DNA from 2 places in the Lysobacter sp. Hz25 genome. Region 1 is predicted to be linked to the other one. Evidence: riboswitches for the same ligand, from Rfam matches in the RefSeq annotation. Region 1 holds a riboswitch; the other holds the start of a gene.
The links. A riboswitch is a leader RNA that binds a small molecule or an ion and turns the genes downstream of it on or off. The one in region 1 is predicted to bind glycine.
Positions count from the first base shown of each region.

Region 1 (7,272 bases):
CGGCCAAGTTCGCCCTGCGCAAGTGGGAGTTCGACATCGGCTGGGCGGCGATCCGCGGTTTGCAGGCCGTGCGCCTGGCCAAGGTGCTGCGCGTCGCGCCGACCCTGGACGTGCGCCCGAACATCGCCATGCCGGACACCGAAACCCTGCGCGCGTTGCTGGCGATCCGCTTCCAGGCGATGACCGACTATTACCGCAGCGTGACCCTGCCGACCCTGCGCGAAGAAGCCGCGCACGCCGGCGACCGCATGCGCACCTTGCCGCGCCGTCTGCGCAAGGGCCTGGCCGACGGCGGCCGCTGGCTCGACGACGGCGCGCGCGCGCGCCTGCAGAGCTGGATCGACGAGCGGCCGCGCATGGCGACCCTGGCCGAGTTCCGCCAGCGCCTGGCGCAAGTGCTCGACGACCGTTCGCACGATGCGCAGGCCACCTTGAACCGTCTGCACGCCTGGTGCGTCGACGCCGAGGCCACCGGCATCCAGTCGCTGCAGGCGTTCTCCGCGCGCATGAAGGGCTACGCGCTGGCGCCGGCGCGCCACTGAGCGTTCGAAGCCGGTTCGCCGGTTGGGTCGTTCCAATAACAACCCGCGCAGCGATGCGCGGGTTTTTTATTGCCGCACAGGCAGCGCGCCGTGCAGCGCGCGATGGCTCGGCCGCCGCCCCGCGCGGCAGCCCCTTCAGGACCGCGACGCCCATCAGCATTTGCCGTCCGGCGAGGGTGTAGCGTGCGCAGGAATGGAGTCGCCGCGCCGGACCGCGTCCCGCGCCGCATAAGGAGATGCCGCATGTGCAGGGACATCGTTGCCCGGACCACCGCAGCTCGGATCATCGCCGCCGTCCGCGCGCCGCTTCCGATTCCCTCTTTCCTGCCTGCCCGTGCCGCCCTGCGCCGCACGCGACCGACGTCATTGCAAGGACGAACCCGCCACCCGTGAACGCGCCGCGCGCCAGGGACGGGGCCGCGCTTCAAGCAAAGGAGACAGAACAGATGAAGGTATTCCGTAGCAAGCGCATCAAGCTGCTCATGCTGGCCTCGTTGTTCGCTGCCGGCATCGGCTTCGGCGTGGCCCAGGCCGACAGTCCCTACCGCGAAGGCTGCCCGCCGAAGGCCGGCTGCAAGTACGGCGGCCAGCGCGTCGGCTGCTGCATGCTGCCCTGAGGACGGCGAACCATGAAGACTTTCCGCAGCACCCGCATGAAGTACTTGGCGATCGCCGCGCTGTTCGCCGCTTCGGTCGGTTTCGGCGCGGCCCAGGCCGACAACAAGTACGCCGAGGGCTGCGCGCCCAAGGCCGGCTGCCAGTTCGGCGGCAATCGCTTCGCCTGCTGCATGGACGATTCCTGATCCGAGGCGGTCGATGATCCGTGCGTGACCGGCCTTGCGCCGTGCGCACCCGTGTTGCCGGCGTCGCCTGCGCGCGCCGCCGGCAACCCTGGTCGGCCGAGCCGGCGGCGCGGGATCCCGCGATCCGCGGCCCGGACTTGCCTGGCGCTGCCGCCCGCGTCAGGCTGCGCGGCAAAGCCGCCGTTCCCGGCGCCACCCGGTTCCCGTGCATGCGCCGACTGATTGCGATCGCGTTCTGTGTTCCGTTGGTCTGCGCGGCCCAGCAAGTCGCCTCGACCGGCGACTATTTGTCGCGCATGGACGGCGACCAGGACGGCAAGATCTCGCTGCTCGAGTACCAGGACTGGCTCAGTTACGCCTTCGACGCGATGGACGCCAACCGCGACGGCCAGTTGGATGCGCAGGAGCAGCCCGCGAGCGGGCGCGGCGCGCGCGCCGCGCTGTCGCGCGAGCAGCATCGCCTGACCCTGGCCGAGCGTTTCGGCAAACAGGATCGCAACCGCGACGGCTGGCTCGACGCGCGCGAACTGGCCTCGCCCCCGCAGTGATCGCCGGCCTGAACGGCTCGCTCGGCCGAGGCGAACGCTAAGGCCACGGGCGTCGCGTTTCCGGCGCGTTGCGCGATGCGCATCCGGCGAATTCTCCGCAGCCCGTCGCATTGCCCGGATTGCGCAATTGCCGCCGCTGCGCCGCGCGTGATACCTAGTCGCGATGAATTACGCACTGCCCCGCGGCGAACTCGATACGCTGTTCGCCGGCCCCCAATCGGTCACTTCCGAACAACGCCGCGAACTGGCCGAACTGATCGTCGAACGACTGCGTCAGGTCCATGGCGAGCGCCTGCTCGCGGTCGCCATGTACGGCTCGACCGCGCGCGACGGCGACGGCCCGTACTCGGACATCGAACTGTGGGCGGTGCTCGACGACGACGCCCTCGGCGCCGACTACGACGAAACCCTGGAATGGGTGCACGGTCGCGGCAAGGCCGAGCTCAACCTGATGTCGCGCACCGCCATCGAGGCCTATGCGCGCGAAGTCGACGAAGGCTGGGCGCTCAGCCACGGCCAGTTCGTGCATGCGCGCGCGCTGTGGATCGCGCCCGACCACGGCGCCCTGGTCGAGACCTTGCGCTCGCTCGCCGCGCATCCGAACGATGAGGCGGTGGACGCGGCCTTGGCCGAAATCGTGGTCGGCGAGCTGTACGAACTGGTCGGCAAGCTGCGCAATCGCTATGCGCGCAAACCGCTGTCCCTGCTCGCCTGCGAGTTCGCCCAGCACCTGGCCTGCCTGATCGGCCTGGCCGAGCGACACGTGTTCGCATCGAGCGGGACCATGTTCGACGAGGCCGCCGACCTGCCCGGGCCGGACGGCGCAGCGCAATTGTTCGGCCTGGTGGGCCAGGGCGATCTGCGCGACGAAGTGGTGCTGAGCATGGCCGTGGAGCGGGTCTGGACCGGCCTGGAGGAATGGGCGCACGCCGCATCCTTGAACGAGGCGCTGGAACTGCGCTGCGCGGCGTCGGAGCGCTGAGCGGCGCCGATCCGGTACAGTCCGCATCGTCGACGGGACCGCTGCGGGGGCGTAACCGGCGTGCCCGCACGAGCGCGCCGCGCGTCGCCGCCGGGTCCTGCGCAGTGCCGTCGACAACGCCGATTCCGGTTTCCCGATCGATCGCCGAGGACCTCCTGCGATGGGCCGAATGCTGCATCCCTGGTTCGCCGAAGCGCGCCTCGTCGCCGCGCGCGGCGGCGCATGGCGACGCGGACGGACCCTGTCGGCGGCGGCCGCCGCGGCGATCGTCTTGCCGTTGTTGTTGCTTGGCTGGGGCGGCGATGCCGCGGCCCTGGCCGAGGCCCTGCCGCGCCTGATCGCAGGCTTGCCGCTGCCGTTCGGTCTGCTCGCCATGGCTACGGCGTATGCGGTTGCGCGCGGACGCTTGATCGCGCTCGATGAGTACCTGCGCCTGGGTTGGTGGGCGGCGGCGCCGATCGAGCCGTCGCGGGCCACGCGCAGCCTGGTCTTGCTGGCCGGCCTGGCGACGCTGGCGGCGATGGCATTCGCGGCGACCGTGCTCGCCGCCTGCGGTGGCGACCGCGCGAGCCTGCGCGCCGCGTACTGGGTCGTCGACGGCGGGCTCGCGCTCGGCGCCGTGCTGGGTCTGTTCGCGGCCCTGCGCCATCGTCGCCATCCGGCGCAGCGTTTGCGCGAAGGCGCGCGCCTGCCGGTGTTCGGCCTGGCCTGGCTCGACGATGCGCGGTTGCCGCACCTCAGCGACTGGCAACGGCGCGAAGGCGTGTTGCGCTGGCGCCGCGGCGGCCACGCCTGGATGATCGGCGCGGTGCTGTTCGGCCTGCCGAGTTCGACCGGTGCGAGCAGCGGTATCGGTGTGTTGCTGATCGCCATCGCGCTGGCCTGGTTCAGTCTGATCCTGCAGGCCTGCGTCGCCGCGACGCTCGATGCCGACGCCTTGCTGGCGAGCACGCCGCGCGCGCCGCACCGGCTGGCGCAGGCGGCCTGGCGGTATCCGGCCTTCGCCTTGCTCTGCGCCCTGGCATTCGCGGGCGTCGGCGCCGCGTTGTTGTCGCTGACCTGGCGTGCCGCGCCGGTATTGCTCGCGATCCTGCTCGTCCTTTCATCGCCAGCGCTGCTTGCGCTGCGTCCGCTCCTTCACCGGCCTTTGTCGCGATGACCGTCCTGCTCGAACTCGATGGCCTGCAGCACCGCTACGACGAGCACGCGGTGCTGCACGGCATCGATCTGCGCTTGCAGGCTGGCGAATTCGCCGCGCTGATCGGTCCGAACGGTTCCGGCAAGACCACCCTGCTGCATTGCCTGGCCGGGCTGCAGCGGGCGAGCGCGGGGCGCGTGTTGATCGGCGGCCACGACCTCGCCCGCGCACCGCTGCAGGCGCGGCGCCTGCTCGGCTTCGCGGTCGACCCGGCGCGCCTGCCGCCGTTGTTGACCGGTCGCGAATGCCTGCGTCTGTTCGCCGGTACGCGCGAGCTCAGCGAAATTCCCGCGCCGACGCTGGCCCTCGCCGAGACCCTGGCGCTGGCGCCGATGCTGGATCGCCGCATCGGCCAGTACTCGCTCGGCACTCGCCAGAAACTGGCGATCGCGCTCGGCCTGCTCGGCGAGCCGCCCTTGCTGGTGCTCGACGAACCGCTCAACGGCCTCGACCCACTCAGCGCCTACGCGCTCAAGCGCCATCTGCAGCAGCTCGCTCACGAGCGCGGCACCGCCGTGTTGCTGGCGACCCATTCGCTCGACGTCGCCGAGCGCTTCATCAGCCGCGCGCTGTTGCTGATGGACGGGCGCCTGCGCCGCGACTGGCCGGCCGGCGAGCTCGATGCGATCCGCGCCGACCCGCAGCGGTCGCTGGAGCAGTCGATGGTCGAGGCCTTGGCGGCCGAGCGGCCGGAGCGTGCAGGTCAGGTCGGTCGCTGAATACCGCCGAGACGAGTCCCCGCTTTGGAGAGGGAGGGCAGGGGGGGCGTCGTCGCCGTCCATGCACGGTCGCGGCTCACGCCGCTCCTACACGGACATGACGAAGCGGCTCATTGAATCGGGATGGGCTGCTACCATGCCCCCGTTGCTGAAGAGTGGCGCCGGCCGAAGGCCGCTGCCCGCCGAAGGCGCAGGCTCCCATAATCGCTCAGGCTCGGCCCTTCATCGGCCGGAACACTGCAACGAACACGCCGATCTGGAGAGAGGCCGCGACGCGGCCCACCGAAGGGGCAAGCGGCCGCTGTCGCGACAGCGCGCCGCCCAAACTCTCAGGTAAAAGGACAGCGGGAGCGGCATCGCGGCCTTCGGGCCACGGAGACAGGCAAGCGCATGCGGCTCACGGCCGCGCCTGCGCTTGCCGTGCCGCCCGGCCGCTGCGTCCTCATCGCAGCGGCGCGTTCGCGTCTTCGTGCCCGGCCGCGGTTCATTCGTGCCCGTCCGACGGAGAACCGCCGTGTTATTGCAACTGATCTATCTCATCGCCATCAGCGCCGAAGCCATGACCGGCGCGCTCGCCGCCGGCAAGCGGCGCATGGACCTGTTCGGCGTCGTCATCATCGCCAGCGTCACCGCGCTCGGCGGCGGCTCGCTGCGCGACATCGTGCTCGGTCACTACCCGCTCGGCTGGGTGCGGCATCCCGAGTACCTGGGCTACACCATCGGCGCGGCGATCGCCGCGACCTTCCTGGCCAAGAGACTGCACCGTTTGCGCCGCGCCTTCCTCTGGCTGGACGCGCTCGGCCTGATCGCCTTCACCCTGATCGGCTGTTCGGTGGCGCGCGAAGGCGGGCACGCGCCGGCCATCGTCGTCATCGCCGGCATGTTGACCGGCGCGTTCGGCGGCGTGTTGCGCGACGTGCTGTGCAACGAGATCCCGCTGGTGTTCCAGCGCGAGTTGTACGCGGTGATCTCGCTACTGACCGGCGTGGCCTATCTGGCGATGCTGCGCTTCGGCGTCGCCGAGAACCTGGCCGTGCTGCTCTGTCTCGGCGGCGGCTTCTCCTTCCGCCTGTTGGCGATCCGCTACGAGTGGGAGATGCCGAAGTTCGTTTACCAGTGAGCGTCGGTGCTGTGCTGCGGAGCTCGCTCAAGCGTCTTCGGACAGCGCCTGCGCGACCCGTTCGCGGAGGGCCGGCACCAGCTCGCGTTCGAACCAGGGGTTGCGTTTGAGCCAGAGATTGTTGCGCGGGCTCGGATGCGGCAGCGCCACCGTATGCGGCCAGCGCTCGCGCCAGGATGCGACCGCGGCGGTCAAGGTGTCGCCGGCGTCGGGCAGGTGATAGGCCTGCGCGTACTGGCCGATGACCAGGGTCAGGCGCAGCCGTTGGAACTGCGCCAGCAGACGCCGGCGCCAGGCCGGCGCGCACTCGGGGCGCGGCGGCAGGTCGCCGGACTTCGCGGTGCCCGGATAGCAGAAGCCCATCGGCAGGATCGCCACCTGGCCAGCGTCGTAGAAACGTTCGCGATCCAGGCCGAGCCAGGCGCGCAGGCGTTCGCCGCTGGCATCGTCGAAGGGCAGGCCGCTCGCGTGCACCTTACGGCCGGGCGCCTGTCCGGCGATCAGGATGCGCGACTGCGCGCTCATCTGCAGCACCGGCCGCGGGCCATCGGGCAGATGCGCGGCGCACAGCCTGCACGCGCGAACGTCGGCGAGCAGGGCGGCAAGGGATTCCATCGGCATCGGTTCCGACAAGAAGGCGGCGGGCGGGTTTGCGCGTGCAAGCCGCGGCCGAGTGTTGGTCGCGGCGCAAAACCCTGTCAAGCCGCGAATCCGCGGGGCCGGGCGGCAGCGCAAAAGACGACGCCGGCGCGAGGCCGGCGTCGTCGTTGCAGCGCTAGCAGGCGGAGAGGTTATACGGTGATGTCGCGGTCCTTGGTTTCCGGCAGGAACAAGGCGCCGATCACCACCGTCATGGCGGCGACGATGATCGGATACCACAGGCCGCTGTAGATGTTGCCGGTGGCGGCGACGATGGCGAACGCGGTGAACGGCAGGAAGCCGCCGAACCAGCCGTTGCCGATGTGGTACGGCAGCGACATCGAGGTGTAGCGGATGCGGGTCGGGAACAACTCGACCAGCCAGGCGGCGATCGGGCCGTAGACCATCGTCACCAGCAGCACCAGGAAGGTCAGCAGCGCGATCACCATCGGCTTGTTGATCTGCGCCGGGTCGGCCTTGGCCGGATAGCCCGCGGTCTGCAGCGCTTCGGTCAGTTGCTTGCCGAAGGCTTCCGACTGCGTCTTGAAGGTGGCGCCGTCGAGCGATTCGCCTTCGAAGCTGCTCAGGCTGGCGCCGCCGATGCTGACCGTGGCGACGCTGCCGGCCGGGCCGGCCGCGTTGACGTAGGGAATGCCCTTCTTGGCCAGCGCCGACTTGATGATGTCGCAGGACTGCTTGAAGGTCGCCTTGCCGACCGGGT
Region 1 is NZ_CP175666.1:193,370-200,641, forward strand. It holds gene ACKN61_RS00785 (acyl-CoA desaturase) at 1-542, shown strand, start outside; gene ACKN61_RS00790 (hypothetical protein) at 989-1,159, shown strand; gene ACKN61_RS00795 (hypothetical protein) at 1,172-1,345, shown strand; gene ACKN61_RS00800 (hypothetical protein) at 1,555-1,893, shown strand; gene ACKN61_RS00805 (kanamycin nucleotidyltransferase C-terminal domain-containing protein) at 2,057-2,875, shown strand; gene ACKN61_RS00810 (hypothetical protein) at 3,036-4,034, shown strand; gene ACKN61_RS00815 (ABC transporter ATP-binding protein) at 4,031-4,792, shown strand; glycine riboswitch at 5,039-5,145, shown strand; gene ACKN61_RS00820 (trimeric intracellular cation channel family protein) at 5,307-5,912, shown strand; gene ACKN61_RS00825 (uracil-DNA glycosylase family protein) at 5,940-6,527, opposite strand; gene ACKN61_RS00830 (MFS transporter) at 6,704-7,272, opposite strand, start outside.

Region 2 (7,272 bases), 2.0 Mb from region 1:
CCGCGACTGCGTCGGCCAGCGCGAAGTCGGCTGCGGCCAACAGCGGCCTGATCGCCGCGCCGCCTGCAGGCAAGGGCCAGATCGTGTTTTTCCGCCCGGCCAAGTTCGTCGGTGGCGCGGTCGGCTACAAGGTGCGCGAAGGCGCGGTCGAACTGGGCAAGCTGCGCAGCGGCAAGTACTTCGTCGTCGCGGTCGAGCCGGGCGCGCACGAGTACACCGTGCATTCGGAAGCCAAGGATATCCTCAACATGGAAGTCGAAGCCGGCGAAACCTATTACGTAAAGGGTACGGTCACGATCGGCATTCTGGCCGGGCGTCCGAACCTGTCGCCGTCGACGGTGGCGGAGTTCGACGAGATCGCCGGCAAGCTCAAGCTCACCAAGTAAGGGCAGGACGCGGCGAACGCATCGCGCCGCCGTAGTCGTAGCAGAACAAAAAGCCCCGCACGCGCGGGGCTTTTTTGTTTTACATGCTGGATTGCCGCTCACGCAGGCCAGTAAGTCTTTTTCAATGGGACCAGCCTCTTGGTCACCGCATCTGTCGTTTCATAGTGCTCGAGAAGCGCGCGCACCAAATGATCGAGAGTCCACAACGTCAGCGGAATTTTGGCTCGATCTGCTTCGTAATGCGCGTCTTTGCTGTAGCCGCCGGTGCTGACGTACAAGCCCCGGTCTTCAGCGTGGCGACCGCCCAGGAAGCTGCGAATGTCCTGGCTGCCCATTTTCTGCTTGCGGTGTTTTACCTCGACTACGATGCGCGGATGTTCAAAACCGAAGCCATCGGGTGAGGCGATGATGTCGCGACCCCGGTCCGAGCCTGGCGTCGAAACCTGAGTCTTGTAGCCCATTGCACGCAGGATGCCGGCTACCAGTTCTTGCATATCCTCCCAACCGAGCGCATTGACGAGGTCTTTAATTCGCTCCCTGGCTTGCAATTCGATGTCGTCGAAAACGGCAACGGACTCCTGTTCGACGGATTCTTCGATTGATGGTGGGGTGGACGGTTTTCCAGCTTGAGCGGCCAGGACCTCTTCTGCAGGGGCATCGGGCACCACAAAAACAGTCAGAGTGGATCCGAGACTGTTCTTTGTCGTGGGAGTCAGAATGTCGCGGCGTAGCTCCTGGGGTTGCCATTCGACCGGTCTAATCAATGACATGCCTTTGCTCGAGCCTTCAGGTTGGTACTCTGATTCGCCTACGACCTTGCCGACCAGGTATGTACGATTGGCCGGCGAGTAGGTAATTACCCAATCGCCGATGCCGATTTCGTTGATGAAGCGCCAAACCTGCGACGCGCCCGAGATCGCAGTGCCTTCCTTCGCCTGCGGGGCGTCGGCCTTGTACAGCTCGATTAACTGTCTGCGGGTCATGCCCAGCCTGGCTCTTGCTGCCAGTTCGTTCCAACCAATCGCCACCACGCCACGTTCGCGAAAATCGTCGTACAGCTGCCCACCTTCACCGCGGACCATCCACATCCTTGCCATTATTTCCTCCGTTGTTGTCAGCCGATCATAAACGGAGGTTTGCGGTCGCCGCCATGACGTAGGCATCAGCTTGAGTACGAACAAAAAAGCCCCGCATTCGCGGGGCCTTTCGTTTTATCGCTTCAGTGCAACCCAGCCGGGGCTCAGGCCTCGACTTCTTCCTTGTAAGCATCGATCGGAATGCAGGCGCACATGACGTTCTTGTCGCCGTAGACGTTGTCGACGCGCGACACCGGCGGCCAGTACTTCTGCAGGCGCAGGGTCGGCAGCGGGAACGCGGCCAGCTCGCGCGGGTAGGCACGGGTCCACTCGCTCGCGGTGACCTGCGAGGCGGTGTGCGGGGCATGCTTGAGCGGGTTGTCCTCGCGATCCAGGCGGCCGTCTTCGACCGCGCGGATTTCGTCGCGGATCTGGATCATCGCGTCGATGAAACGGTCCAGCTCGTGCTGCGATTCGCTTTCGGTCGGCTCGACCATCAGCGTGCCTGCGACCGGGAAGCTCAGGGTCGGGGCGTGGAAGCCGAAGTCGATCAGGCGCTTGGCGACGTCCTCGGCGCTGACGCCGGTGGCGTCCTTGATCGGGCGCAGGTCGAGGATGCACTCGTGCGCGACCAGGCCGTTGCGGCCGGTGTACAGCGTTTCGTAGTGCGGGGCGAGGCGCTTGGCGATGTAGTTGGCGTTGAGCAGCGCCACTTGCGTGGCCTTGCGCAGGCCGGCGGTGCCCATCAGGGTGACGTACATCCACGAGATCGGCAGGATGCTCGCCGAGCCGAAGCTCGCCGCGCTGACCATGCCGACGATGCCTTCGCCGTCGACGGTCTTCGGCAGGAACGGCGCCAGGTGCGACTTGACCGCGCAGGGGCCGACGCCGGGACCGCCGCCGCCGTGCGGGATGCAGAAAGTCTTGTGCAGGTTCAGATGAGAGACGTCCGAGCCCCACTTGCCGGGCTTGGCGACGCCGACCAGGGCGTTCATGTTGGCGCCGTCGGTGTACACCTGGCCGCCGTGCTTGTGGATGATCTCGCAGATCTCGACCACTTCCTCCTCGAACACGCCGTGCGTGGACGGGTAGGTCATCATGATCGCGGCAAGGCGGTCGCTGTACTTCTCGGCGGCGCGGCGGATGTCGTCGACGTCGACGTTGCCGTTGCTGTCGGTCTTGGTCACCACCACGGTCATGCCGCACATCTGCGCCGAGGCCGGGTTGGTGCCGTGGGCGGAGTCGGGGATCAGGCAGATGTCGCGATGGCCTTCGCCGCGCGAGCGGTGATAGGCGCGGATCGCCAGCAGGCCGGCGTATTCGCCCTGGGCGCCGGAGTTCGGCTGCAGGCTGACCGCGTCGTAGCCGGTGCACTCGACCAGCATCGCCTCGAGTTCGTCGATCAGCTGGGTGTAGCCGGTGGTCTGGTCGGCCGGGGCGAGCGGATGGATGTTGCCGAACTCGGGCCAGGTCACCGGGATCATCTCGGCGGTGGCGTTGAGCTTCATCGTGCACGAGCCCAGCGGGATCATGGTGCGATCCATCGCCAGGTCCTTGTCGGCCAGCGAGCGCATGTAGCGCAGCAGTTCGTGTTCGCTGTGGTGGGTGTTGAACACCGGGTGCTGCAGGAACGAGGACGTACGCACCAGCGCGGCCGGGATCGCGTCGACGGCTTCGCGGTCGAGCGCGTCGATGTCGAGCTGCACGCCGAACGCGCCGGCGAGGGCGACGAGTTCGTCGCGGGTCACGGTTTCGTCGAGGCTGATGCTGAGGCTGCCGGCGTCGATCTCGCGCAGGTTGATGTTGGCCGCGCGCGCCTTGGCGTGGATCGCGTTCGCGTCGACGCCGCTGACGTGCAGGGTGTCGAAGAAGCCGCTGCCGACGGCGATGCCGGCCTTGCCGAGTGCGGCGGCGAGGATCGTGGCCTGGCGGTGGACGCGGCGGGCGATGCGGATCAGGCCATCGGGGCCGTGGTAGACGGCATACATGCTCGCCATCACTGCAAGCAGCACTTGAGCGGTACAGATGTTGCTGGTCGCCTTCTCGCGGCGGATGTGCTGCTCGCGGGTCTGCAGGGTCAGACGGTAGGCCGGCTTGCCGTCGGTGTCGACCGAGACGCCGATCAGACGGCCCGGCATCGAGCGCTTATAGGCATCGCGGCAGGCCATGAAGCCGGCGTGCGGGCCGCCGAAACCGAACGGCACGCCGAAGCGCTGGGTGTTGCCGACGACGATGTCGGCGCCCCATTCGCCCGGTGCCTTCAGCAGGGTCAGCGCGAGCAGGTCGCTGGCCACGGCGACGATGCCGCCGCGCGCGTGCACGGCGTCGGCGACGCTCTGGTAATCCTTGACCGCGCCGAAGGTGTCCGGGTACTGCAGCAGGGCGCCGAAGGCGTCGACCGTCGCCGCTTCGGCGTCGTCGCCGATGTGCAGTTCGATCGCCAGCGGTTCGGCGCGTGTGCGCAGCACTTCCAGGGTCTGCGGGTGGATGTTCCTGGAGACGAAGAAAGTGTCCGACTTGGACTTGGCCGAACGCTTGGCCAGGGTCATCGCCTCGGCGGCGGCGGTGCCTTCGTCGAGCAGCGAGGCGTTGGCGATTTCCATCCCGGTCAGGTCGGCGACCATGGTCTGGAAGTTGATCAGCGCCTCCATGCGGCCCTGCGAGATCTCCGCCTGGTAGGGCGTATAGGCCGTGTACCAGGCCGGGTTCTCGAGGATGTTGCGCAGGATGACGTTCGGGGTGTGGGTGCCGTAGTAGCCGCGGCCGATGAAGCTGCGGAACACCTGGTTCTTGGTGGCGATGGCGCGGATCTTGGCCAGCGCTTCGACTTCGCTGATCGCGGCCGGCAGGGCCAGCGGCTGGGTCGACTTGATCGAGCCGGGGACGATGGCGTCGGTCAGGGCTTCGAGCGAGTCGTAGCCGACCTGCTCCAACATGTGGCCGATCTCGGCGTCGTTGGGGCCGATGTGGCGCTCGATGAAGGCGTCGTGGTGCTCGAGATCGCGCAAGGAAGTTGCGCTGTTGGCGGCTGGGCTCATGGCAGGGGCGTCCGAAGGCAGCGTGCGGTGCCGCACGCGAGGCGCCCCTCTGTCCTTTTGCCTGAGAGTTTAAAAGCGTGCTGCGGTCAGGCAGCTAGGGGAGGGATGGCCACGGGGGCCGCTCCTGTCCGCGCTCGCTTCGTGCCCCTTCGGCGCCGGTTCTGCCCCGCTGTCTCAGCGTACGCAGGCGGTCTCTCCAGAGTTTTGTACACGCGGCGGTATGGGGCCTGAGCGATTACGGGCGTTGCGCCTTCGGCAGCGGGCCTGGCTGGGGGGCCGGGCCGCTTCTCCCACCGGGTGTTTCAAGCCGCGATTATAGCCGCAGCGGCGGCTTCGGGGCGACGTTGCCGGGGCTGGCGGCAGCCGGCTTCATCCCGGGTTTCGACGCCGCGACCCGGTTCAGGAAGGCCGATTCGCCGTAACATGGTCGTGGTCCCTCCCGGAGCTTCCTGCATGGACCGTCCCCCGTTCCAACTGCTGCAACTCGATCACGTGGTGCTGCGCGTGCGCGACACCGAGGCGATGATCGCTTTCTACTGCGAGGTTCTGGGTTGCCGGCTGGAACGGCGCCAGGACGCGATCGGCCTGGTGCAGCTGCGCGCCGGCCTGTCCCTGATCGACCTGGTCGACGTCGAGGGCAAGCTCGGCCGCCTCGGCGGCGCGCCGGCCGGGGCCGAGGCCCGCAATATGGATCACCTGTGCCTGCGCGCCGAGCCCTTCGACCGCGAGGCGATCGTCGCTCACCTGCAGGCGCACGGCGTGCGCATCGGCGACTTCGGCTCGCGCTACGGCGCCGAAGGCGAGGGGCCGTCGCAATACCTGTTCGATCCCGAAGGCAATGTGGTCGAACTCAAGGGCCCGCCCGACGAGGTGCCGATCGACACCCACACTGCCCACGCTCCCAGCTGAGGCCCCGAGCCGACGCTCTCCGATTGGTGATCTCCGATTAATACCTCCGCACCCGATCCTGCTCCGGCCACGAAGACCTTGTCGATCCGCCGGCTGGCCTTGCTGCTCGGCGGCCTGGCGATGTTCGGGCCGTTCTCGATCGATACGATCTTCCCGGCGTTCCCGGTCATGGGCGCCGAGCTGGGCGCCGACAAACTGGCGATGCAGCAGACCATCAGCGTCTATCTGATCGCCTATGCGCTCATGAGCATCGTCCACGGCCCCTTGTCGGACACGATCGGGCGCCGCCGCGTGATCATCGGCGGGCTCAGCGTGTTCACGCTGGCGTCGGTGGGCTGCGCGCTGTCGACGGACCTGTCGACCTTGCTGTTCTTCCGCGCGGTGCAGGGGCTTTCGGCGGGTGTCGGACTGATCGTCGGACGCGCGGTGATCCGCGACGTGCTGCACGGCGACGATGCCCAGCGCCTGATGAGCCAGGTGACGATGATCTTCGGCGTGGCGCCGGCGATCGCGCCGATCATCGGCGGCTGGATCCTCGGCTGGGCGCACTGGCCGGCGATCTTCTGGTTCCTGGTCGGCTTCTCGCTGCTGTTGCTGGCCTCGACCATCTTCCTGCTGCCGGAAACGCATCCGCCGCAGGCGCGCCTGCCGTTGAAGCCCAAGCGCCTGCTGCGCGATTACTTCGCGATCTTCCTCAACCCGCGCTTCCAGCGCCTGACCGCGACCGGCGCGTTCAATTTCGCCGCGCTGTTTTTGTACATCGCCTCGGCGCCGGCGTTCGTGCTCGACATCCTCAAGCTCAACGAACGCCAGTTCGGCTGGTTCTTCGTGCCGACCATCGGCGGCATGGTGCTCGGCTCGTTCGTGTCGGGGCGCTCGGCCGGCAAGATCAGCGGCGACCGCCTGGTGCGCTGGGGCTTCGTGTTTTCCTTCCTCGGCGTGGCCATGAACCTGGGCTACAACCTGTGGACCGACGATCCGCAGATCCCGTGGGCGGTGTTGCCGATGTGCGTGTCGGCGTTCGGCATCGCCCTGGTGTTCCCGATCGTGACCCTGTCGATCCTCGACATGTACCCGCGCCAGCGCGGCTCGGCCTCGTCCCTGCAGGCGTTCTCCGGTCTGGTGGTCAACGCGATCATGGCCGGCGTGCTCTCGCCGCTGATCAGCGCCAGCGCGGTGTCGCTGGCGGTCGCGGCTTCGGCGCTGACCGCGATCGCCTGGTTGTTCTGGCAATGGGAAGCGCGCGTGTCGAAGACCGCCTGCCCGAGCCAGGGCGACGAGGCCGCGGCGGTGGAGCCGCAGGAGTCGTTGTGAGCGATCGTGGCGCTTAGCGCCGTCGCTGTTCCCCCAGCGGTTCCTCCTTCGTTGCTCCCTTTTGCGAGCTGTTCCCCCCTTTGAAAAAGGGGGGGGACTTGCTGTTGCTGTTGATCGAGCCAGAGCAAGAGCCAAAGCAAATCCCCCCTAACCCCCCTTTTCCAAAGGGGGGAAGCGGTAGGTGGGCTCGTTATCTGCGGCTAGCACCGAAAGCCCCGGCATCGCCGCCGAAGAGGCCGGCGACGATGCCTTCGCTCAACTGATCATTCGACCCGAGCTCAGATCAAGCCCGGATCGGTGATGCCGTGCGCGCCGGTTTCGATGCGGCCGGCGAGGCGCCGGTAATACTCGGGGTCGTTGGCGTCGGTGAGCACGAAGTCGTACCACTGGTAGCTTTCGTCCAGGCGGATCGGGCGCTGCCGGGTCGTGCCCGGGCCCAGCCGTTCCAGGCGCGTCTCGTACAGGCCGTATTGATCGGCGATGCTCAGCCGCACCGGTTTGTGGGTGGTGTTGCGCAAGGCCAGGATCAGTTTGCGGCGGCGCAGGCGC
Region 2 is NZ_CP175666.1:4,200,882-4,208,153, reverse strand. It holds gene ACKN61_RS17245 (DUF2846 domain-containing protein) at 1-386, shown strand, start outside; gene ACKN61_RS17240 (restriction endonuclease) at 485-1,483, opposite strand; gene gcvP (aminomethyl-transferring glycine dehydrogenase) at 1,627-4,500, opposite strand; glycine riboswitch at 4,540-4,710, opposite strand; gene ACKN61_RS17230 (VOC family protein) at 4,954-5,409, shown strand; gene ACKN61_RS17225 (multidrug effflux MFS transporter) at 5,530-6,723, shown strand; gene ACKN61_RS17220 (phosphocholine-specific phospholipase C) at 7,002-7,272, opposite strand, start outside.
Region 2: another riboswitch for glycine. It lies ahead of gcvP (aminomethyl-transferring glycine dehydrogenase); the one in region 1 lies ahead of ACKN61_RS00820 (trimeric intracellular cation channel family protein).